2 regions of the Microtetraspora sp. AC03309 genome follow, and region 1 is predicted to be linked to the other one. Evidence: riboswitches for the same ligand, from Rfam matches in the RefSeq annotation. Region 1 holds a riboswitch; the other holds the start of a gene.
What was found. Region 1 has a riboswitch for glycine ahead of gcvP (aminomethyl-transferring glycine dehydrogenase). Riboswitches for the same ligand answer to the same signal wherever they lie in the genome.
Positions count from the first base shown of each region.

Region 2: it holds a riboswitch for glycine, as region 1 does, so the genes downstream of both, gcvT (glycine cleavage system aminomethyltransferase GcvT) here and gcvP (aminomethyl-transferring glycine dehydrogenase) in region 1, are expected to answer to the same signal.

Region 1 is NZ_JADDIL010000065.1:21,537-32,219, forward strand. Features, by position in the region: gene IMZ11_RS31250 (carbohydrate ABC transporter permease) at 1-243, opposite strand, end outside; gene IMZ11_RS31255 (carbohydrate ABC transporter permease) at 240-1,208, opposite strand; gene IMZ11_RS31260 (extracellular solute-binding protein) at 1,187-2,491, opposite strand; gene IMZ11_RS31265 (N-acetylmuramic acid 6-phosphate etherase) at 2,488-3,423, opposite strand; gene IMZ11_RS31270 (DUF5999 family protein) at 4,112-4,312, shown strand; gene IMZ11_RS31275 (alpha/beta family hydrolase) at 4,438-5,034, opposite strand; gene IMZ11_RS31280 (hypothetical protein) at 5,054-5,566, opposite strand; gene gcvP (aminomethyl-transferring glycine dehydrogenase) at 5,681-8,548, opposite strand; glycine riboswitch at 8,721-8,812, opposite strand; gene IMZ11_RS31290 (MerR family transcriptional regulator) at 8,854-9,471, opposite strand; gene IMZ11_RS31295 (bifunctional nuclease family protein) at 9,623-10,093, opposite strand; gene IMZ11_RS31300 (MerR family transcriptional regulator) at 10,167-10,683, opposite strand, start outside.
Region 2 is NZ_JADDIL010000006.1:144,680-155,362, forward strand. Features, by position in the region: gene IMZ11_RS05360 (PadR family transcriptional regulator) at 1-448, shown strand, start outside; gene IMZ11_RS45890 (S8 family serine peptidase) at 683-3,652, opposite strand; gene IMZ11_RS46080 (helix-turn-helix domain-containing protein) at 3,803-4,801, shown strand; glycine riboswitch at 4,859-4,956, shown strand; gene gcvT (glycine cleavage system aminomethyltransferase GcvT) at 5,087-6,172, shown strand; gene gcvH (glycine cleavage system protein GcvH) at 6,169-6,558, shown strand; gene IMZ11_RS05395 (L-serine ammonia-lyase) at 6,584-7,957, shown strand; gene IMZ11_RS05400 (PadR family transcriptional regulator) at 8,138-8,665, shown strand; gene IMZ11_RS05405 (ABC transporter ATP-binding protein) at 8,662-9,372, shown strand; gene IMZ11_RS05410 (FtsX-like permease family protein) at 9,369-10,683, shown strand, end outside.

The DNA.
Region 1 (10,683 bases):
CGCGCCGCAGGTGACGGTCAGCGAGTTCAGGAAGTACGTGCTGAACGACGCCTCGGTCCACACCTGGCGGTAACTGTGCAGCGTGGGGGATGCCGGCAGCCCCAGCGGCGCGGTGAAGATCTCGCCCGTCGGCCGCAGCGAGTTGAGCACCATGATGACCAACGGCAGCAGCGCGACGACCGCGTACCCCCACAGCAGCAGGTGGACGGCGACCCGCCCCGGAGCCCGGCGTCCGGCCGTCACACCAGCTTCCTTTCGCGGCGGCGGAAGTACGAGGTGGCCACCATCGACACCCCGAAGATGAACACGAACATCAGCACGGCGAGTGCCGACGACCGCCCGATCGCCTCCACACCGCCCTCCACGAACGCGACCCGATAGAACAGCAGACCGAGCACGTCGGTCGAACCCGCCGGGGACCCGGTCGAGCCGGACATCGCGTAGATCAGCCCGAAGGCGTTGAAGTTTCCGATGAACGTCAGCACGCTCACCACGCCGATCGCCGGCGTGAGCAGCGGCAGCGTCACCCGCCGGAACGCCTGCCATGCCGAGGCCCCGTCGACCCGGGCCGCCTCGTGGTACTCGGCCGGGATTCCGGCGAGCGCCGCGGAGAACAGCAGCATGGGGAAGCCCACCCACTGCCACGCGTTCACCAGGACGACGATCGGCAGCGCCGTACGCGTGTCACCCAGCCAGGGCAACGCCCACGAGTCCAGCCCGACCGCCTCGAGCAGCGCGTTGACCGGGCCGAACGTCGGGTTGAGCAGCAGGCTCCACAGGTAGCCGACGACCAGCGGGTCCACGAGGTACGGGGTGGTGAACGCGCTCTGCAGGAACCGCTTGCCGCGGCCGTAACGGAACAGCAGGAGGGCGAACAGCAGCCCGACCGTGGTCTGGATCAGCATCGTCCCGGCGAAGAACAGGGCGTTGTGCGCGAACGCCCGCCACAACTGCTGGTTGTACGGGTAGATGCCGAGCAGGTCACGGTAGTTGTCGAACCCGGCGAACCCCACCTGCCGGATCCCACGCCACTCGAAGAAGCTGTAGTCGAGCGCGCTGACCAGCGGATAGACGATGAAGACCGAATAGAGCAGGAGCGCGGGCAGCAGGAAGACGGCCAGCACCCGCCACCGCGGCACGTACCGGCGACCGGCGCCGGTACGTGCCGCGCGACGCCGGGGAGCGCTCAGTTCCCTGGCTTGAACCACTGCTCGATGCCCTTCTGCACACTCTCGGCGGCCGCCTCGGGGCCGGTCTGGCCCGCGAGCATCTTCTGCAGCTCGTCCCGGAAGATCGCGTCACCGTTCGGCTGGCCGTACCGGAAGTCGACGAGCAGCGTGTACGGCGCGCCGTTGGCGGCGTAGTTCTTGGCCATCTCGGCCAGCAGCGGGTCCGACGGCGTGACCCCGGGGACCGCGGAGAGCTGCTTCAGCTCGGTCGCGTAGAGCTGCCCGAACTCCGGCGTCGCCATCCACTTGACCAGTTCGAGCGCCTCGGCCTGGTGGGCCGACTTGGCGTTGACGCCGAACGAGCCGTCGGCCCAGCCCGGCGTGACGGGCGTGGTCTCGGGGGAACCGGGCGGCGGCGGCACCTGGAAGACCCCGATCTCCAGGCTCGGGTCGGCCTTGAGCAGGGGCGCCAGGTCGAAGGTGCCCGTCGGGTACATCGCGGCCTTCCCGGTGGCGAACAGCGCCTGGACGTCGGGGATCTTGACCGCCACCACGTCCTTGGGGAAGTACGGCTCCAGGTCCTTGACCAGCTTGACGGAGGCGGTGAAGTCGGGGTCGGTGAACTTCTTCTGGCCGCCGAGCACCGCGTCCCGGAACGCGGTGCCGCCGTAGCGGGCGTTGCCGAAGATCTCGTGGACGATCGGCAGCGTCCAGGTGGCTTCGGGGCCGGCCGCGACGGCGAACGGCGTGATCCCCGCGGCCTTCAGCTTCTTGGCCGCCGCGATCATGTCGTCCCAGGTGGCGGGGGGCTGGATGCCGTTGTCGCCGAACAGCTTCTTGTTGTAGAGCACCTGGAGCGTCTGGTACGCGAACGGCACGCCGTAGATCTTGCCGTCCTTGTGGCCCTTGGCGCCTTCCAGCAGCTTGGCGTCGAAGCCGGACAGCGCGTCCACCTTGCCGTCCAGCGGCAGGAGCTGGTCCGCCTCGACCAGCGGCTGGAGTCCGCCGTACGCCCGGAGCTGGGCGACGTCCGGCCCGCCGCTGCCGGACATGCCGGTCGCCAGGATGTTGTTGTACTCGGTGGCCTGGAACGGCTTGAACTCGACGTGGATCTTCGGGTGTGACTCCTCGAACGTGGCGAGGATCTTCTCGTACGCCTTGACGTCCTCCACCCGCCACGACCACAGACTCAGCGTGACCTTGCCGGCGTCCGCCTTGTCGCCCCCGTCGGACGTGCCGCCGGACGCGCCGCCGCCGGGTGCGCACGCCGCCAGCGCCACCGCGAGCACCCCGATCGCCCCCGCGATCCACCTTCTCTTCATGAGACTTCCCTTCGGCCAATAGCCAGTTCGGCGAGCGCCGCGCGGACCCTGCCGCCGGCTGCCTGTAATGCGATTCGCGCCTCTCCCACGGGGGCATCGGCGAGGAGGCAGACCAGGGCGACCTTCAGGTCCCCCTCTGCCGCGGTGAGCGTTTCGGCGCACTGCGCCTCGGTGCGGCCGGTCGCCTCTTCGAGGATCGTGACCAGGCGGCCGCGGAGTTTGGCGTTGGTGGCGGTCACATCGATCATGAGATTCGAGTACGTCCGCCCGAGCCGGATCATGACCGCGGTGGAGAACGCGTTCAGCACGAGCTTCTGCGCGGTTCCCGCCTTCATCCGCGTCGATCCCGCGATGACCTCGGGGCCGGTGTCGACCGCGATGTGGACGTCGACCTCGTCACCGAGCGGCGCCGCCGGGTTCGACGACACCAGGACGGTCGCCGCCCCCGCCGCACTCGCCGCGCGCAGCGCCCCCGCGACGTACGGCGTGCGGCCGCTTGCCGACAGCCCGATCGCCAGGTCGCCCTCCCCCAGGCCGAGCGCCTCGGCGGCGCCCGTCGCCGCGTCGTCCTCCACGTTCTCCATCGCCTGCTCGAAAGCGGAGGTGCCGCCCGCGTGGTGCGCGACGACCCACTCCGGGGCGATCGTGTACGTCGGCACGAGCTCGGCCGCGTCGAGCACCGCGATGCGGCCGGAACTGCCCGCGCCGAAGTAGTGGATCGACCGGCCCGTCAGCAGCGCGCTCACTCCGAAGTCGACGGCCGTGGCCAGCTCGGGGAGGACGGCGCGGACCGCGGGAGCGACCAGGCTGTCCTCGTCGTTGATGAGCTTCAGCATCTCCAGGGTCGAACGGAGGTCGATGTCGAGCGTGCGCGGGTTGGCGCCTTCCGTGGGGGCCGCCACCCTGACCGCCTCAAACTCGTCGTCCGTCACGAAGTTTTCCACCTCAAAGAAGAATGTGTTGGAAAATTAGTTTCACAATGAGCCGTGCGTCAATACCTGGATCCAGCCATCGGGGGCGTACGGGGCCCCCGCGCCGCGCGGGGCTCCGGCCCGCGGCGTGATGTCCTCCAACTCCTCAGATGTAGGAAAATGTCATACAAGGTCACCGCTTTGACTGGAAGTTACTTACATTCGACCCGGATGGTCAACGCTTGCTTGACTGAAATCTCACGCGAGCCGATCTCCGCACGGAAGGGGCCGACCCGGCGGATGCGGGCCCGGCCGCCACGCTCCTCGCCGCGGGCCGGCGGCCTCGATCACCCGGCGTCGACCCGCCCCGACCCGGCCGTCACACAGCGCCTGGACGATCTCCCGGACGACCTGGAGGCGGCTCCGGAAACCGTAATCCGCCGGTTATCAGACGGACGGCGTGTCGAGCTTGGACCGTTATCATCCCTGGGGCACCCTTGTGGGATAGCTCACAGCGTGGTGAGCGGAACCCGTATGGGCGCCCCCCGGCCCCCTTTCCAGGACCGGCGGAAACCGTCCTAACGGACTATGTCGCCACGAGGCGAGCGGACGGCACACTGGTCTCGTCCATTGTGCGGTTAGTCACACATCAACCCCAGACGCCCGCCGCCTCGCGCGACGGGCGAACGATAGACACGGAGCCCCGGCGATGTGCCCTCATAGCCCGTCCTGTCCGAGCGCGGAAGCGAAGGACCGAGAAGCCGCCCGCACCATCGCGGCGCACCCCGAGCAGGGGTGGAGCCTGCTGTGCAACGGCGTCGTCCTCTTCGAGGACACCGGCGAGCTGCTGCCCGACGGAGCGGTCATCGCCCCGCATCGCCCCACCGACCTGGCTTCCAGCGCCGCCTGATCGATCGCGGCCAGGTCACCCGGCTGGTCCGTCCAGCCGGGGCCCTCCCGTCCCTTCACCCGATTCCGCTCGCCCCGCCCCCCGCCGGTTCCACCGCTCGGGGTCCCGTGGCCGACCCCCGGCTCTCAGCCCGCTCTCCGGGCCAGCAGCCACCGGGCCACCTCCTCGCCCACCCGGGCGGGGTCCTTCTTCAGATCGTGTCCCTCCCCCGGCAGCACCACGAGCCGCGCCGCGTCGGACGCCGACGGCACGCCGAACGGATCACGATCCCCATTGATCACCAGAACGTCGGTTCCCGCCTGCCGCAGCTCATCCGCCCTGGAACGTTCCGGCTTGCCCGGCGGGTGCAGGGGGAACGCCAGCGCGACCACCGCGTCCGCCTCCACCGCTCGGGCCGTACGGCAGGCCACCCTGGCGCCGTTGCTCCGCCCGCCCTGCACGAGCGGCAGCCCCGGATGGCGGGCCCGCAGCTCCTCGATCATCGTGATCCACGACTCGTCCTGCCGGACCGCCGAGCCCGGCGCCCTCGCGCCCCTGAGCCGGAACGGCTGGGTCACCCGGGCGACCGTTCCTCCGATGGCCAGCACGGCATCCCGTACGGCGAGCAGGTCGGGCGCGTCCACTCCCCCGGCCGACCCGTGGGTGAGCACGAGCAGCAGCCAGGGATCGGCCGCCTCGTCCACCTCGACCGCTCCCGGGCCGTGCGGCGTCACAAGTTCCACCGTCCCAGATTCCACCCGGTCACGTTATCGGGGGGCGGACGTCCCTGCTCAGGCGGAGCCGTACCTCCTCGGCCAGCGCCGCGTCGGGGTGGGCCAGACCGTACCGCCAGACCGTCTCGGCGTCGTCGTCCCGGCCCCTGAGGGGCAGCACCCGCGCGAGCAGCTCGATGGCGAGCGCACCGGTGCCCGACTCGGCTCCGTCGCCCTCCTCGACCGCTCCGGCGAACTCCCCGCACGCCATGTCGAGATGCGCGAGACCGAGCAGGACCCGCAACCGTGCCGGATCCGTGACGCCGGGCACGGACAGCGCGCGCAGCAGGAGGTCGGCGGCCTGCCCCGGCTCGCCGTCCTCCAGCAACTGCTCGGCCATCCGTTCGGCGACGGCGGAGAGCCCCGCGGCGCCCTCCGCCCGGTCGGGTGCCTCGACGTCGACCGCGACCTCCGCGAAGATCGCCGCGGCGGCGTCGAGATCGCCCGCCTCGGCCAGCCTGCGCGCGTGGTCGATCTGCCGTCCGGGGTCGATGGCCGTCATGCCAGGCCCTCCATAATCGGGGATCACCAAGATCCTAACGATCGGCGGGCCCGTGCGGGGAAGACATGCGCATGATGGACGGTTCGGGTCCGCGAATCTTCCCCGCGGGCGTGATCAGTCCTCGTACGCCTCCAGCGGAGGGCAGGCGCAGACCAGGTTGCGGTCGCCGTAGGCCTGGTCGATGCGACGGACCGGCGACCAGTACTTGTTGTCCCGCAGCGCGGGCACGGGGTAGGCCGCGACCGTGCGCGAGTACGGGTGCGGCCACTCGTCGGCGACCAGGCAGGCCGCCGTGTGGGGCGCGTTGCGCAGCGGGTTGTCGGTCCTGTCGTACTCTCCGGACGCGACGCGGGCGATCTCCTCGCGGATGGCGATCATGGCGTCGGCGAACCGGTCGAGCTCGGCCAGGTCCTCGCTCTCGGTGGGCTCGATCATCAGGGTCCCCGCGACGGGGAACGACATGGTCGGCGCGTGGAAACCGTAGTCGACCAGGCGCTTGGCCACGTCGTCCACGGTGACGCCGGTCTCCTTGGTGATCTGCCGCAGGTCGACGATGCACTCGTGCGCGACGAGGCCGTCCCGTCCGGTGTACAGCACGGGATAGTGCGGGGCCAGCCGCCCGGCGAGGTAGTTCGCCGAGAGGATCGCCTGCTCGGTCGCCCGGCGCAGCCCATCTCCGCCCATCATCCGGATGTACGCCCACGAGATCGGCAGGATGCCCGCCGAGCCGTACGGCGCGGCCGAGACGGCACCGGTGCCCTTGCCAGGGAGGTAGGGGGCGAGGTGGGCCTTGACCGCGACCGGCCCGACACCCGGACCGCCACCGCCGTGCGGGATGCAGAACGTCTTGTGCAGGTTGAGGTGGCTGACGTCCGCGCCGAACTCGCCGAGCCTGGCCAGGCCGACGAGGGCGTTGAGGTTGGCGCCGTCGACGTAGACCTGCCCCCCGGCCTCGTGGACCCGGTCGCAGATCTCGACGATGGTCTCCTCGTACACGCCGTGCGTGGACGGGTAGGTCACCATGATCGCGGCGAGCGTGTCGCGATGCTTCTCGATCTTGGCGGACAGGTCGGCGAGGTCGACGTTGCCGCTGTCGTCGCAGGCAACCACGACCACGCGCATCCCAGCCATGACCGCGCTGGCCGCATTGGTGCCGTGCGCGGACGACGGGATGAGGCAGACGTCCCGCCCGGCCTCGCCCCGGCCGTGGTGGTAGGCGCGGATGGCGAGCAGCCCGGCGAACTCTCCCTGGGACCCCGCGTTGGGCTGGATCGACACCGCGTCGTAGCCGGTGACCTCGGCCAGCCAGCCTTCGAGGGTCTCGACCAACTCGACGTAGCCCGCCGCCTGGTCGATCGGGGCGAAGGGGTGGATCCCGGCGAACTCCGGCCAGGTGATCGGCTCCATCTCGGTGGTCGCGTTGAGCTTCATCGTGCAGGAGCCCAGCGGGATCATCGAGCGGTCGAGGGCGACGTCCTTGTCCTGGAGCCTGCGCAGGTAGCGCAGCATCGCCGTCTCCGACCGGTAGGAGTGGAACACCGGATGGGTCAGGAAGTCGGTGGTCCGGGCGAGGCCGGCGGGGAGCGCGTCGGGGGTCACCCGGTCCAGGTCGTCGATGACCACGCCGCCCGAGCCGCCCTGCGATCCGCCGGGCACGCCGAACGCCGCCCACACGGCCGCAAGGTGCTCGGCCGCCGTCTTCTCGTCGCAGGCGACCGCGACGTGGTCGGCGTCCACCAGTCGGAGGTTGACGCCGGCCGCCTCGGCGGCGGCCACGACCCCCGCGGCGCGCCCGGGGACGCGGGCCAGGACGGTGTCGAAGAACTCCTCGTGCACCACCTCGACACCGCCCTCGCGCAGCCCGGCGGCCAGGACGGCCGCGTGGCGGTGCACCCGCTGCGCGATCCGCCGCAGGCCGTCCGGCCCGTGGTAGACGGTGTACATCGAGGCCATGACCGCGAGCAGGACCTGCGCGGTGCAGATGTTGCTGGTGGCCTTCTCCCTGCGGATGTGCTGCTCGCGGGTCTGCAGCGCGAGCCGGTACGCGGGCTGTCCGTCGGCGTCGACGGACACCCCGACGAGCCGGCCGGGCATCTGCCGCTGGAGCCCTTCGCGTACGGCCATGTAGGCGGCGTGCGGGCCGCCGAAACCGAGCGGCACGCCGAAGCGCTGGGAGGAGCCGACGGCGATGTCGGCGCCGAGCTCACCCGGCGACGCGAGCAGCGTCAGGCCGAGGAGGTCGGCGGCGGCGATCACCTGGGCGCCGCGCTCGTGCGCCACCTCGGCGAGTACGCGGAAGCTCGCCACCCGCCCGCTCGCGCCGGGGTACTGCACCAGCACCCCGAAGCACTCGGGCAGCGCGGCGGGATCCGCGAGGTCGGCCTCGACCAGCGTGATGCCGAGCGGCTCCGCCCGGGTCGCGAGGACGGCCTTGGTCTGCGGCAGCGCGTCGATGTCGACCACGAAGACGTCGCTCTTGACCCGGCTCGCCCGGCGGGCCAGGGTCATCGCCTCGGCGGCGGCCGTGCCCTCGTCCAGGAGCGAGGCCCCGGCCACGTCGAGACCGGTCAGGTCGATGATCGCGGTCTGGAAGTTGAGCAGCGCCTCCAGCCGTCCCTGCGAGATCTCCGGCTGGTAGGGGGTGTACGCGGTGTACCAGCCGGGGTTCTCCAGCACGTTGCGCAGGACGACGCCCGGGGTGATCGTGTCGTGGTAGCCAAGGCCGATCATCGAGGTCAGCACCCGGTTGCGCCCGGCGATCGTGCGCAGCTCGGCCAGCGCCCGCGTCTCGCTCGCCGCCTCGGGGAGCGCGAGCGGGGTCTCGGTCCTGATCGCCTCGGGTACGGCGACGGCCACCAGGTCCGCCACGGAGGCGTATCCGACGGCCTCCAGCATGCGCGCCTGCTCGGCGTCGGACGGGCCGATGTGGCGGGACGCGAAGGGCGGGCCGGAAAGATCGCGAAGTGGTGACCGGTCGGTCATGGCAAGCCTCCTGGAGCGGTCGAGACCTAGGCGGCGCACGCGTGCGCCTGGTCTCCCCCTCTGTCATCGCGACCAGCCGACCGGCGGCGGGACCACGACCTGAGAGCTTCACCCCGAAGGGCTTGCACCGTCGGTGAGCACGCCTGGTGGACGTGCTGCTTTCCAGAGTTGCCTCTCCCGTGCGGTACGGGATGCCTGAGAGATTCCGGGGAGGGTTGCTCCTTCGGCGCCTCCACTTAAAGAGGTCTCTCCCGCACGGGGTCGCCAGCTTGTGCCACTCTACCGCCTACCCTGAGGCGGGCCGTTCACCCGGTCTTGCGGGACTTCCTGCGTCGTGCCAGCTCGTCGGCCGGATGGTCGGCCTCCGCATCGGAGCCGGACTCTGCGCGCTCTCCGGGCAGCTCGGCCAGCGAACCCTCGACCTCGCGCCAGACGCGCCCCAGGGCGATGCCGAACACTCCCTGCCCACCCTGGAGCAGATCGATGACCTCGTCGGCGGAGGTGCACTCGTAGACGCTGACGCCGTCGCTCATCAAAGTGATCTGGGCGAGGTCGTTCACCCCGCGGTCACGCAGATGCTGTACGGCGGTGCGGATCTGCTGGAGCGAGACGCCGGTGTCCAGAAGCCGTTTGACGACCTTGAGCACGAGGATGTCGCGAAAGCTGTACAGACGCTGCGAACCCGAACCGTGCGCGGCTCTTATGGTCGGCAGGACCAGCTCCGTCCGGGCCCAGTAGTCGAGCTGACGGTAGGTGATGCCGGCCGCCGCGCAGGCGGTGGGGCCGCGATACCCGATGTCGTCGGGCAGTCTCCTGGGCTGCTCGTCGAACAGCAGTCCTTGTTCACCGGCGCGCTCACGCGCTGACTCACGGACCGGATCATGCTGGTCGGCCGCTTTTCCCTCGCCGCTGCTGACCGCCACTGCGGACCTCCGGCTTTCTCTCATCCCACGGTCTGATCTGGGGGTTCATGAATTACAACCGTGGATTCCCTTGCACCGTAGGACCGGGGACATTCTCAGTCAACGACCCCGCACGGCGCGTCGTGAAGCGTTAAATTCCCGAAATCAACCCCTACCCGGCACGCCCGAAGTCCTCGGGCGTGATGTTGTCCAGGAACTCGCGGAACTTCTCCACCTCGTCCTCCTGGTCGTCGGGCATGCTGACCCCGGCCTCCCGGAGGACGTCCTCGCTGGCGTAGATCGTCGCACCGGTGCGGAGCGCGAGCGCGATCGAGTCCGACGGCCGGGCGCTCACCTCCACACCGTTGGAGAACACCAGGTCGGCGAAGAAGATCTGATCGCGTAGCGCGACGATGTTGACCGCACGCAGGCGCACCCCCAGCGCCTCCAGCACGTCACGGAACAGATCATGAGTGAGCGGGCGCGGCGGCGGTTCCTCCGCCTGGGCAAGCGCGATGGCCGTCGCCTCGGTCATGCCGATCCAGATCGGCAGGTACCGATCACCGTTCGTCTCCTTCAGGAGGACGATCGGCTGGTTGGTGGGCATCTCAACGCGAACCCCCACGACCTCCATCTGCAACACGGGCGACTCCGTCTCAAAGCGGCGCGGCATATCACCAGGACTTCAACGTAACACCCGGAGCGGGTCGGCCTGGTCACTGCCCCAGAACGCGGCGAACACTGCCACGAAGCAACGCACTGTGCAATTCGAGGAGAAGTCCGGATATTTCCCGAGCTGTCTCGTCGGCCTGCCCGATCGCGCCGGGCGCCCGGCGGCGCAGCAGCGGCGCCACCGCCTGCTCGACGAGGCTCGCCTCGCGTTCCGCGGCCGCCCGCACCGCGCGCAGATGGCGGGCGTGCAGGCCGAATCTGGCCAGCGAGCCGACGCTGCGGGCGATCTCCAGGGCGTCCGCGTCGTACCACCGGGCCACGGATGCCACCAGGCCGAAGCTCTCCAGCTCTGCCAGCGTGTCCTCGTCGATGTCGGCGGCCTGGAGCAGGTCCTCACGGCTGAGCCGTACGGGCGGGGCCTCCTGGGGCAGTGCCCTCGGCCGGGCCGCCTGCTCGTCCAGGTTCTCCTTGATCACCCGTAACGGAAGGTAGTGGTCACGCTGCGCGGTGAGGATGTAGCGCAGCCGCTCGACGTCACCATGGGTGAACTTGCGGTATCCC
Region 2 (10,683 bases), on a different contig from region 1:
CCAGATCCTCGACCGCCTGGTCCGGGACGGGCACGTCGTCCGCGACCACGTCGCGCAGAGCGACCGGCCGGACAAGACGACCTACCGGCTCACGCCGGAGGGATTGGAGGAGCTGCGATCGTGGGCGACCAGCCCGTGGACCCGCTCGTCCGGCTTCAGGGACGAGCTGTTCCTCAAACTCCTCGGCGCGAGCAGGCTCGGTGCCGAGTCCCTGGCCGCGTTCGTCACGGCGCAACGGCAGGCCCACCTGTCCGACCTCGGCGCGCTCACCAGGCAACGCCGCGCGCACACCGGCGATCCGCTCGTCGCGCTGCTCATCGACGCCGCCGCCGCGCACATCAAGGCCGACCTCCAAGTGCTCGACACGGCCGAAGAACGCCTGGCCGGCCTGACGGCGGGAGACGTCCAGGTCCACACCGCCTCCGCCGACGGCCAGGCCACCGCCTGACCCGGCGACACCCGTCACGCGGCGATGCCGTCTGGCCGACGGGAGCTCCGCGACCTGCCGGAAGGACCGCCGCACAGGCGGGCTCCGGGAGACGCTCCGGGAGACCCGGGAGACAGGGTGAGACCGTCGGCCGGAGATCGCCCACAGGGGATGTCCGGATCAACCGGGCGTGGGCCGGGCGGCGGCTGCCGCCCGGCCCACGCCAGGATCCTCGGACATTCCCTTCAGGTCACGTCAGTTGACGCTGATCACGGTTCCGACCCCGTTGGGGTACTCGATGTAACCGGTGTGGGGCCGCCCGTCCGGCAGGCTCGACCAGCCGGCGGTCACCGTCTCGGGAACCCCCGGGGTGCCCTTGAGCTTGCGCGGCGACACGGTCAGACCACCCACGCCCGGGGCGTCGGTCACCACGTTCGCCTGCGCGTGGAACGGGGTCGACGTGGTACCCGGCGCGGTCAGGTAGCTGACGAGCACGAAGGTGTACTTCCCGGCCTTCGGCCGCGAGATGACCAGCCGGTAGTCGTCGCCGTCGCGATCCACCCAGCCCGCGAACTCCCGGCCCTCGTAGAGCACGCCTCCGCCGAAGCCCAGCTCCAGGCCGTTGTCGGGGCGGGCCCAGAACTCCACGGCCTTGGTCCCCTCGGGGACGTCGATCGTGTACTGCTTGCCGTTGGCCTCCTCGGGACCGACCGAGCCGACGATCTCCGGGCCGGAGACCAGCCCGTAGGCCGTGATGGCGGTCTTCTTCGTGACCGGGGTCACCTCGAAGGACACCGACCCGTTCGCGTCCTTGCCCCTGACCTCGGCGGGGGCGAGCATGCCCTGCGCGGTCACCGCGACGACGCTGCGAACGGTCCGGCCCTCGCCGGTCCAGGTCAGCGAGCCGGTGATGCCGGTCGCGACCTCGTCCTTCAGTTCCATGGTGACGGTGAACGACTTGGTCTCACCGGCCCGGTCGAAACGCAGCGTGGAAGGGCTCACCTTGGCCTTGACGCCGGGCAGGTCGATGTCGGCCTTGTACTTGCCGGGGGTGACGGCCGTCAGCGTACGGGTGACGGTCCGGGGGCCGGCCAGCCCGCCGAGGGCGATCGAGGGGTAGTTCAGGTCGCTGGTGGCGATCGGCGCCACCCCACTGCCCGTCCTGACGCCCAGGCCCTCCAGGTAGCCGAGCCAGTTCTGCTCCGTGGAGTCGTAGACCAGGCCGGGCTCGAGCATCCGGGCCGGATCGACGTTGCCCGCGCCCTGCGCGAAGGCGTCGGTGCTGTCCGTGCCGTCGGCGTTCCTGGTCGGCGCGGTGGTCGTCATCATCGCGGACTTGATCGCCATGGGCGACAGGTCAGGGTGCTTGCCCAGGTAGAGCGCGGCCAGACCCGCGATGTGCGGGGTGGCCATCGAGGTGCCGTCGTAGAAGCCGAAGTCGTTGCCGTTGTTCGTCGGCGGAGCGACTGCCGCCAGGATCGAGACGCCCGGGGCGGCGATGTCGGGCTTGAGCAGGTCGCCGCGGTTGGTCAGCGACGGTCCGCGCGAGGAGAACCCCGCCACCCGCGGGTAGACGGCGCCCTCAGCGCTCACGGGCCGCAGGATGGCGGTCGCCCCGTCCGTCGCCGCGTAGGCCAGCACGGCCGGCACGCCGGGCCCGCCGATGTGCACGGTCGGCACGGCGTGCGAGTCGGTGATGGTGTCCTCGTCGGCCATGTTGACCATGATCATGCCGACGCCGCCGGCCCGCTTGACCTCACCGGACTTCTCCAGGCGCGTGACGGTGCCGCGCTCGCAGACGACGATCTTCCCGGCGGTCCTGGCCGGGTCTAGGCTGTTCGGGGCGCAGACCTGCGCCTCGAAGTCGTCGACGGAGGCGTTCTTGACCACCGGGCCCGTGGCCAGCGGCTTGGGCCCGAACGTGTCGCTGACCGTGGTGCTCGAACCGCGATGCCTGGTGCCGTCGCCCAACTCCACCTCGCCCACGTACGGCGCGGCCGTGCTCGCGGCCACGGTGGTCGTCCACGGCATGGTGTTGTCCAGCGTCGAGGCACCCGGGCCGCTGTTGCCGCCGGCGGTGGCGACGAAGATGCCGCTCGCGGCGGCCGCGCGGAAGGCGAGCCCGATCGGGTCCTCCGCCGGGGACTCCGCCTCGGAGCCCACGGAGTAGTTGATCACATCGACGCCGTCGGCCACCGCCTGGTCGACGGCGGCCAGGATGTCGGAGTCCAGGCCGCCGGTCTGCCGGCCGTCGGCGCTCTCCCAGAGCGCCTTGTAGACGGCGATCGCCGCGCCGGGCGCGACACCGGAGATCTGGCCGAAGTCGGTGCCGTTCACGCTCGCCGGCACGTCCGCGTTGCCCGCGGCGGTGGAGGCGGTGTGCGAGCCGTGCCCCTGCGCGTCGCGCGGCGAGACGTAGTCGGCGCGATTGGCCGGCGGTACCCGCTTCAGCCAGGCGTCACCGAAGTAGCGGGCGCTGATCAGCTTCTGGTTGCACAGGTTGGCGGCGAACTCCTCGCCGGTCTGGCAGACGCCGGTGAACGTGCCGCCGTCGGCCTTCTTCATGACCGTGGCCGAGCCCTGCAGATAGGGCCGGTACGGATCGGCGTCCGTGGGCGCCGTGGCGTCGAGGGCCGGGGCCGCGAACAACGGGTTCTCCGGCCAGATGCCGGTGTCGATCACGCCGACCACGATGCCCTTGCCCGCGTTCGCGGTGCCGCCGAGCCTGGACCACAGACCGGACTCGCCGGACAGGCCGAGGAAGTCGGTGGACCTGCGGTCGTCCAGAGCCTTGCGCAGGCGGTCGGGAACGACGGAGAGCACACCGGGCGTGGTGTTCAGCCGCGCCGCCTGGGTCATGGTGAGCTCGGCGACGAACGCGTTGGAGGCCACGGAAAGCTGCTTGGCCGGCGTGGCGTCGACGCTCCGGGAGACCTGGTCCTGCCTGCTCTTCAGGTGGTCGCGGTAACGCTTGGCGTTCGCGCTGCCGATGTCCACCTTCTTGCCCTTGCCGGGCTTGGTGGCGGGGATGCCGGCGACGCCGCCGTCATAGGTCGCGAGCGGCTGCTCGGCCAGCGTGACGATGTAGGTGTCGGTCGGGCCGGCGGTCAGAGGATCGGTGGTCAGGGGATCGGCCGAAGCCGGCGCCGAGGCCGTGGTGATCACCACGGCGGCGGCGAGCGCCATCGCGCCGAAGGCACTCACTCGTCGGGGGTTGCGGGCCATTGCTCCTCTTCGAGACGGGGGGTGCCGCCCTGCAGCAAGGTCGCCGGGAGGCAGCTAGAAGTGAACGGCCCGTGAGGATCAGTTGTCGAGATATAGTGCTGGCGTTTTCGGTCATATGGCGAAAAGCGTCACGATCCGGTCAGGTGGTGCGTGGACGACCAGCCAGTGCTCGGTGCGGTGGGCATCGGCGATTTCGACGAACAGATCTACCGGTCCCTGCTCCGCCACCCCGACCGCACGGTCACCGACCTGGCGGGCTCGCTGCGGGTCAGCGCCGCACGGGTACGGCACGCGCTGGCCCGGCTGGCCGAACTCGGGCTGCTACGACGGATCAGGCCGGGCAGGTACGAGCCGGTGGCGCCGGAGGCGGCGCTCGGATGGCTGATCAACCGGCGCCGGCTGGAGGCCGAGGCGGGACTGGCCGAAATCCGGACCACGGTCGCCGACTTCGCGCAGCTCTACCAGTCGGGCCGGCTGCGGGCCGACCCGGCCGGCCTGGTGGAGATCCTCTCGGGCGAGGACGCGGTGAAGCGGCAGATGACGGAGACGAACAGATCGGTCACGTCGGAGGTGTTGGCGCTCGACCGGCCGCCCTACATCGGGTGGCCCGACAACTCGGTGGACAGCAACGAGTCGGAGGTCGCCGGCACCCGGGAGCTGATCGCGCGCGGGGTGGACATCCGGGTCGTGTACTGCCCGGAGTCCCTGCGACGCCCCGGCCGGTTCGAGACCCTCCTCCGGCTGGCCGAGGAGGGCGAGCGGTCCAGGTTCCTGCCCAGCCTGCCGTTCAAGCTGCGGATCGTCGACCGGCGGGTGGCACTGATGCCCCTCGTGGACGGCGTCTACGACAACGTCGCGCTGATCCGTCCCTCCGGCCTGCTCGACGCGCTCATCGAGCTGTTCGACGCCTACTGGGAACGCGGCCGGCCGCTCACCGGGACCCGGCCGCCCGTCGGCGACCGGCCGGACGAGGAGGACCTGCTGGTGCTCCAGATGCTCAAGGCCGGGCTCAAGGACGAGACGATCGCCAGGCAACTCGGGGTCAGCGCGCGTACCGCGACCCGCCGGATCGCCGCGGTCGTCGAACGGCTGGGCGCCACCACCAGGTTCCAGGCCGGAGCGGAGGCGTCGGCGCGCGGCTGGATCTGAGAGAGGCCCACCGGTTTCGCGAGACGGGGTACGACCACTAGGCTGGGAGAACACCATCGATCCCGTGCGGGAGAGCGTCCTGACAGCCGGTCAGGTCCCCTGAAGGAGCAAGCCCTCCCCGCGAACCTCTCAAGGCAAAGGACCGCGCGGGCCAGGTGTCCTCTGGAAAGCAGGCCGTACGCGGCCTCGCCGAAGGTGAAAGTCCGGGTAAGGAAACGGACGAAGCTCTCAGGCACCCATGACAGAGGGGGAGGATGCTGTCATCCGTCTTCCTGAGGTGCGATCATGTCCCGATCTACCCCGTTGCGTGAGGTTCACGAGAGCCTCGGCGCGACGCTCACCGACTTCGCGGGATGGCAGATGCCCCTGCGCTACGGCAGCGAGTCAGCCGAGCACAACGCGGTGCGCACCGCTGCCGGCCTGTTCGACCTGTCCCACATGGGCGAGATCCACGTCACCGGCCCGCAGGCGGGAGAGGCGCTGGACTTCGCCCTCGTCGGGCATCTGAGCGTGCTGGAGCCCGGCCGCGCCAGGTACACCATGATCGTGACCGAGGACGGCGGCGTGCTGGACGACCTGATCGTCTACCGCCTCCGGCCCGAGGAGTTCATGGTCGTCGCGAACGCCTCCAACTACGCCAGGGTGGCCGAGGAGCTGGCCGAGCGCGCCAAGCCGTACGACGCCCGGGTCGAGGACAGGTCGGACTCCTACGCGTTGATCGCCGTCCAGGGGCCGAACAGCACGGACATCCTCGGGAAGCTGACCGACGCCGACCTGGTCGGGCTCAAGTACTACGCGGGGCTCCCCGGCGAGGTCGCCGGATTCGAGGTCATGATCGCGCGTACGGGTTACACCGGCGAGGACGGCTTCGAGTTGTTCGTCCGGCCCGAGGACGCGGTCCCGCTGTGGAACGCCCTGTCCGAGGCGGGGGCGGAGCTCGGACTGCGGCCCTGCGGGCTGTCCGCGCGTGACACGCTGCGCCTGGAGGCGGGCATGCCGCTGTACGGCAACGAGCTGACCGCGGCCACCACGCCCTTCGACGCCGGCCTCGGCCGGGTCGTGAAGTTCGACAAGCCGGGCGACTTCGTCGGGCGGGCCGCGCTCTCCGGGCGCACGGCCCCCGGACGCCGCCTGGTCGGTCTGGTGGCGCGCGGCCGCAGAGTCCCCCGCCACGGCTATCCCGTCACGTGTGAGGGCGAGGTCGTCGGCGAGGTGACCAGCGGCGCGCCCTCGCAGACGCTGGGCAAGCCCATCGCCATGGCGTACGTCGCCGCGGACGCTCTCGAAAAGGGAGGCCTGGCCGTGGACATCCGTGGTAGCCATGAACCCGTTGACGTCGTTGATCTGCCTTTCTACAGGAGGAGCAAGTGAGCAGCATTCCCGACGAGCTGAGCTACACCAAGGAGCACGAGTGGGTGGCCGGTCTCGATGACGGCCTCACCGTGACGGTGGGCGTGACCGCGTACGCCGCGGAGCAGCTCGGCGACGTGGTCTTCGTGCAGGTGCCGGAGGTGGGCACCACCGTCGAGGCCGGTGACGCGGTCGGCGAGGTGGAGTCCACCAAGTCGGTGAGCGACATCTACGCGCCGGTCGGCGGCGAGATCGTGGAGACCAACCCCGCGGTCGTGGACGATCCGTCTCTGGTCAACTCCGACCCGTACGGCGACGGCTGGCTGTTCCGCGTGCGCATCGAGGGCGAGCCGGAGGACCTGCTCTCCGCCGCCGAGTACATCACCCTCACGTCGGGTGAATCCTGACATTTCCAGATAAGGGCATGGATCAATGGCGATCAGTGTCTTCGATCTGTTCAAGGTGGGCATCGGGCCGTCCAGTTCGCACACGGGCGGCCCGATGGCCGCGGCGCACAAGTTCGCCCGCGGTCTCCACCAGGACGGTCTGCTCGAGAAGACCTCGCGCGTCGAGGTCATCCTGTACGGCTCGCTCGGCCTGACCGGCAAGGGCCACGGCAGCGACAAGGCGGTGCTGCTCGGCCTGTCGGGTGAGAAGCCCGAGCTCGTCGACGTGGACACCGTCGACGAACGGCTCGCCGCCATGCGGGACACGGGCACGGTCACCCTGTTTGGCTCCCGCGAGATCCCCTTCGTCGTCGGCGAGGACCTCGTCTTCGAACGGAAGATCACACTGCCCCACCACCCGAACGGGATGCGGTTCACCGCCTTCACCGAGTCGGGCGAGATCCTGCGCGAGAAGATCTACTACTCGGTGGGCGGCGGGTTCGTCGTGGACGAGAACGCCACCGGCGCCGACCGCATCAAACCGGACGACACGGTCCTCCCGCACCCGTTCACCACGGGGTCGGAGCTGCTCGCCCGGTGCGGGGAGACCGGCCTGTCGATCTCCGCCCTCATGCTGGAGAACGAGCGGGCCTTCGGCCGTACCACCGAGGAGATCCGCGCGGGGCTCCTGCACCTGTGGTCGGTCATGGCCGAGTCGGTACGGCGCGGCAGCATCCAGGAGGGCGTCCTCCCGGGCGGCCTCAAGGTGAAGCGGCGGGCGAACCAGCTCCTGCGCAGGCTGCAGACCGAGGCCGACCTCGACCCGCTGCGCGCGATGGACTGGGTGACCCTGTTCGCGCTCGCCGTGAACGAGGAGAACGCGGCCGGCGGCAGGATCGTCACGGCGCCGACGAACGGCGCGGCCGGCATCATCCCCGCCGTGCTGTCGTACTACACGCGGTTCGTCTCGGGAGTGGACGACGACGGGGTCGTCCGCTTCCTGCTCACCGCCGGTGCGATCGGAGTGCTCTTCAAGGAGAACGCGTCGATCTCCGGCGCCGAGGTCGGCTGCCAGGGCGAGGTCGGGTCGGCGTGCTCGATGGCCGCGGCCGGGCTCACCGAGGTCCTCGGCGGCACGCCCGAACAGGTCGAGAACGCCGCCGAGATCGGCATCGAGCACAACCTCGGCCTGACCTGCGACCCGATCGGCGGCCTGGTCCAGATCCCGTGCATCGAGCGGAACGCGGTGGCCTCCATCAAGGCGATCGCCGCGGCCCGGATCGCGCTGCGCGGTGACGGCCGCCACTTCGTGTCGCTCGACAAGGCCATCAAGACCATGCGCGACACCGGCAGGGACATGCTCGACAAGTACAAGGAGACCAGCCGGGGCGGCCTCGCCGTCAACGTGATCGAGTGCTGACCGGGGCGCCGGTCCGCCCGCGCGGCGGGGCCGGCACGGTCACCCTGTAAGAACCGGGCACAGGCGGGCGCGACGTCCGGCACGGGGCGACCCGTGACCGGACGCGGTCTCCGTGGAAACGGCCCACATGTACGCCCTCCTATACACTGCGTATATACCTCCGCTATATAGTCGTCCGTCATGACAGTCCCCTTGGCCCTGATGGGCCTCCTGGACCGCGAGCCCAGCTACGGATACGACCTGAAGCGCGACTACGACACCTACTTCGGCAGGGGCAAGCCGCTCCCCTTCGGGCAGGTCTATTCGACACTCGGCCGCCTGGCCAGGGACGGCAAGGTCACGGCCGGCCAGAGCGAGCCGGGCGACGGCCCCGACCGCAAGCGCTACACCATCACCCCGCTGGGCAAGCAGGAGGTGAAGGTCTGGCTGGCCGAGCCGGTGGCGGCGGAGCCGTTCCTGCAGACGGTGCTGTTCACGAAGGTCGTGCTGGCGCTGATGCTGGGCCACGACGCGGAGCGCTACCTGGTCACCCAGCGGGCCACGCACATGCGGCGCATGCGCGAGTTGTCGGAGATCAAACGCGGTGGCGCCCTCGTGGACGCCCTGCTGGCCGACCATGCCCTTTTCCACCTGGACGCCGACCTGCGCTGGATCGACCTGACCACGGCCCGGCTGGGCGCGCTGGCGGAAACGGTGCGCCGCGCATGAGCGTCGACGCCCTTCCCGTGCCGGGCCCGCTGCTGGAGGCCCGTTCCATCGACCGCTCCTACGGCCGGACGCAGGCGCTGCGCGAGGCGAGCCTGTCCGTGACGGCGGGGGAGATCCTGGCGATCATGGGCCCGAGCGGCTCCGGCAAGTCCACGCTGCTGCACTGCCTGGCCGGCATCTTCACCCCCGACGCGGGCGAGGTCTGGTTCGACGGGCGGCGGCTGGACACCCTGAGCGACGCCAGGCGGTCCGAGCTGCGCCGCACCTCGTTAGGCTTCGTCTTCCAGTTCGGCCAGCTGGTGCCGGAGCTCACGGTGGCCGACAACGTCGCCCTGCCGCTGCTGCTCGGCAAGGTCAGGCGCAAGCGGGCCTACCAGCGGGCGGACGGCTGGCTGAAGCGGCTGGAGCTGGACGACCTGGGCGAGCGGCGCACCGGCGAGCTGTCCGGGGGGCAGGCACAGCGGGTGGCGATCGCCAGGGCGCTGGTGGCGCGACCCAAGGTGATCTTCGCGGACGAGCCCACCGGCGCGCTCGACTCGCTCACCGGCGAGAAGGTCATGGAACTGCTCGTCGGCCTGGCCCGCGAGGAGGGCACGACCGTGATCGTGGTGACCCACGACGCCCGCGTCGCCGCCTGCGCCGACCGGGAGGTCATGGTGCGCGACGGCAAGGTCACCGACCCCTACGCCGACGAGGCCGTCCGATGATGCTCTGGCTGGGCCTGCGGCTGTCGCTGCGCGGCGGCCGGGAGGCGGTGGTCCGGCTGGCGCTCGTCACCGCCGCCGTCGCGATGGGGGTGACGGTGCTGCTGTCCACGGTGGCGCTGTTCAACGCCTTCCAGGTCACCGCGGACCGCCCGTGCTGGGAGTGCACGACCGGCTCCGCGCCGGGCGGCTGGGCGCTGGGAGCCACCCCGGGCGCGGTGCTGTGGAACCACCGCCAGGACTCCTACGCGGGCCGTCCGATCAAGCGGCTCGACGTCGCCGTCCTCGACGCGCGGACGTCCACGCCGACCATGCCCGGCGTCCCCGCACTTCCCGGCGCGGGGCGGTACTACGTCTCGCCCGCGCTCGCCGAGTTGATGGACACCGTGCCGCGCGAGCAACTCGCCGATCGCTTCCCCGGCACCCGCGCCGGCCTCATCGGACGGGCGGCGCTGTCCGGCCCTGACGACCTGGTCGTCGTCGTCGGCCAGCGCCCCGACGGGCTGGCCGCCATGGCCGGCACCGTGGCCGTCGACGCCGTCGCCACCACCCGGGTCGCGGACGACACCACGGCCCTCTACGAGCATGGCTTCGGCATCGCCGCCATCGGCCTGATCTTCCCGCTGCTCGTCCTCATCGGTACGGCCACGCGCCTGGCCGCCGCCCGCCGCGAGGCGCGCTTCGCGGCGATCAGGCTGGCGGGCGCCACCACGCGGCAGATCAACGCGATCGCCTCGGTGGACGCGGCGCTCGGCGGGCTGCTGGGCGCGCTCATCGGCATCGCGGTCTTCCAGGCGCTGCGGCCCGCCCTGGCCGGCGTCGCCATCACCGGCTCCCGCTTCTTCCCCGACGTGATCGCGCCCACCGCGCTCCAGTACGCCGCCGTGGTCGCGGGCGTGCCGCTCGCCGCCACAGGCGCCGCCCTGTGGTCGCTGCGCCGGGTGCGGATCACACCGCTCGGCGCGGCGCGCAAGGTGCGGGCCTCCGCCCCGGGATGGTGGCGGGCGCTTCCGCTCCTGGCGGGGCTGGGGCTGTTCGCGGGCCCGGTGTTCGCGGGCGGCAACGACCCGAACGCGGTGCTCGTCGACGTCGGCCTGGCACTGATCATGGTCGGTCTCGTGGTGGTCGGACCCTGGCTGACGATGCTGGCCGCCCGGCTGGCCGCCCGGGTCACGCCCGGCGCGGCTACGCTGCTGGCCGCCCAGCGGCTGGCGGCGGACCCGAAGGCGGCCTTCCGGTCGGTGAACGGAATCGTGCTGGCGGTCTTCATCGGCACGGCCGTCGCCGGCATCGTCCCCGCCGTCGTCTCGGGCC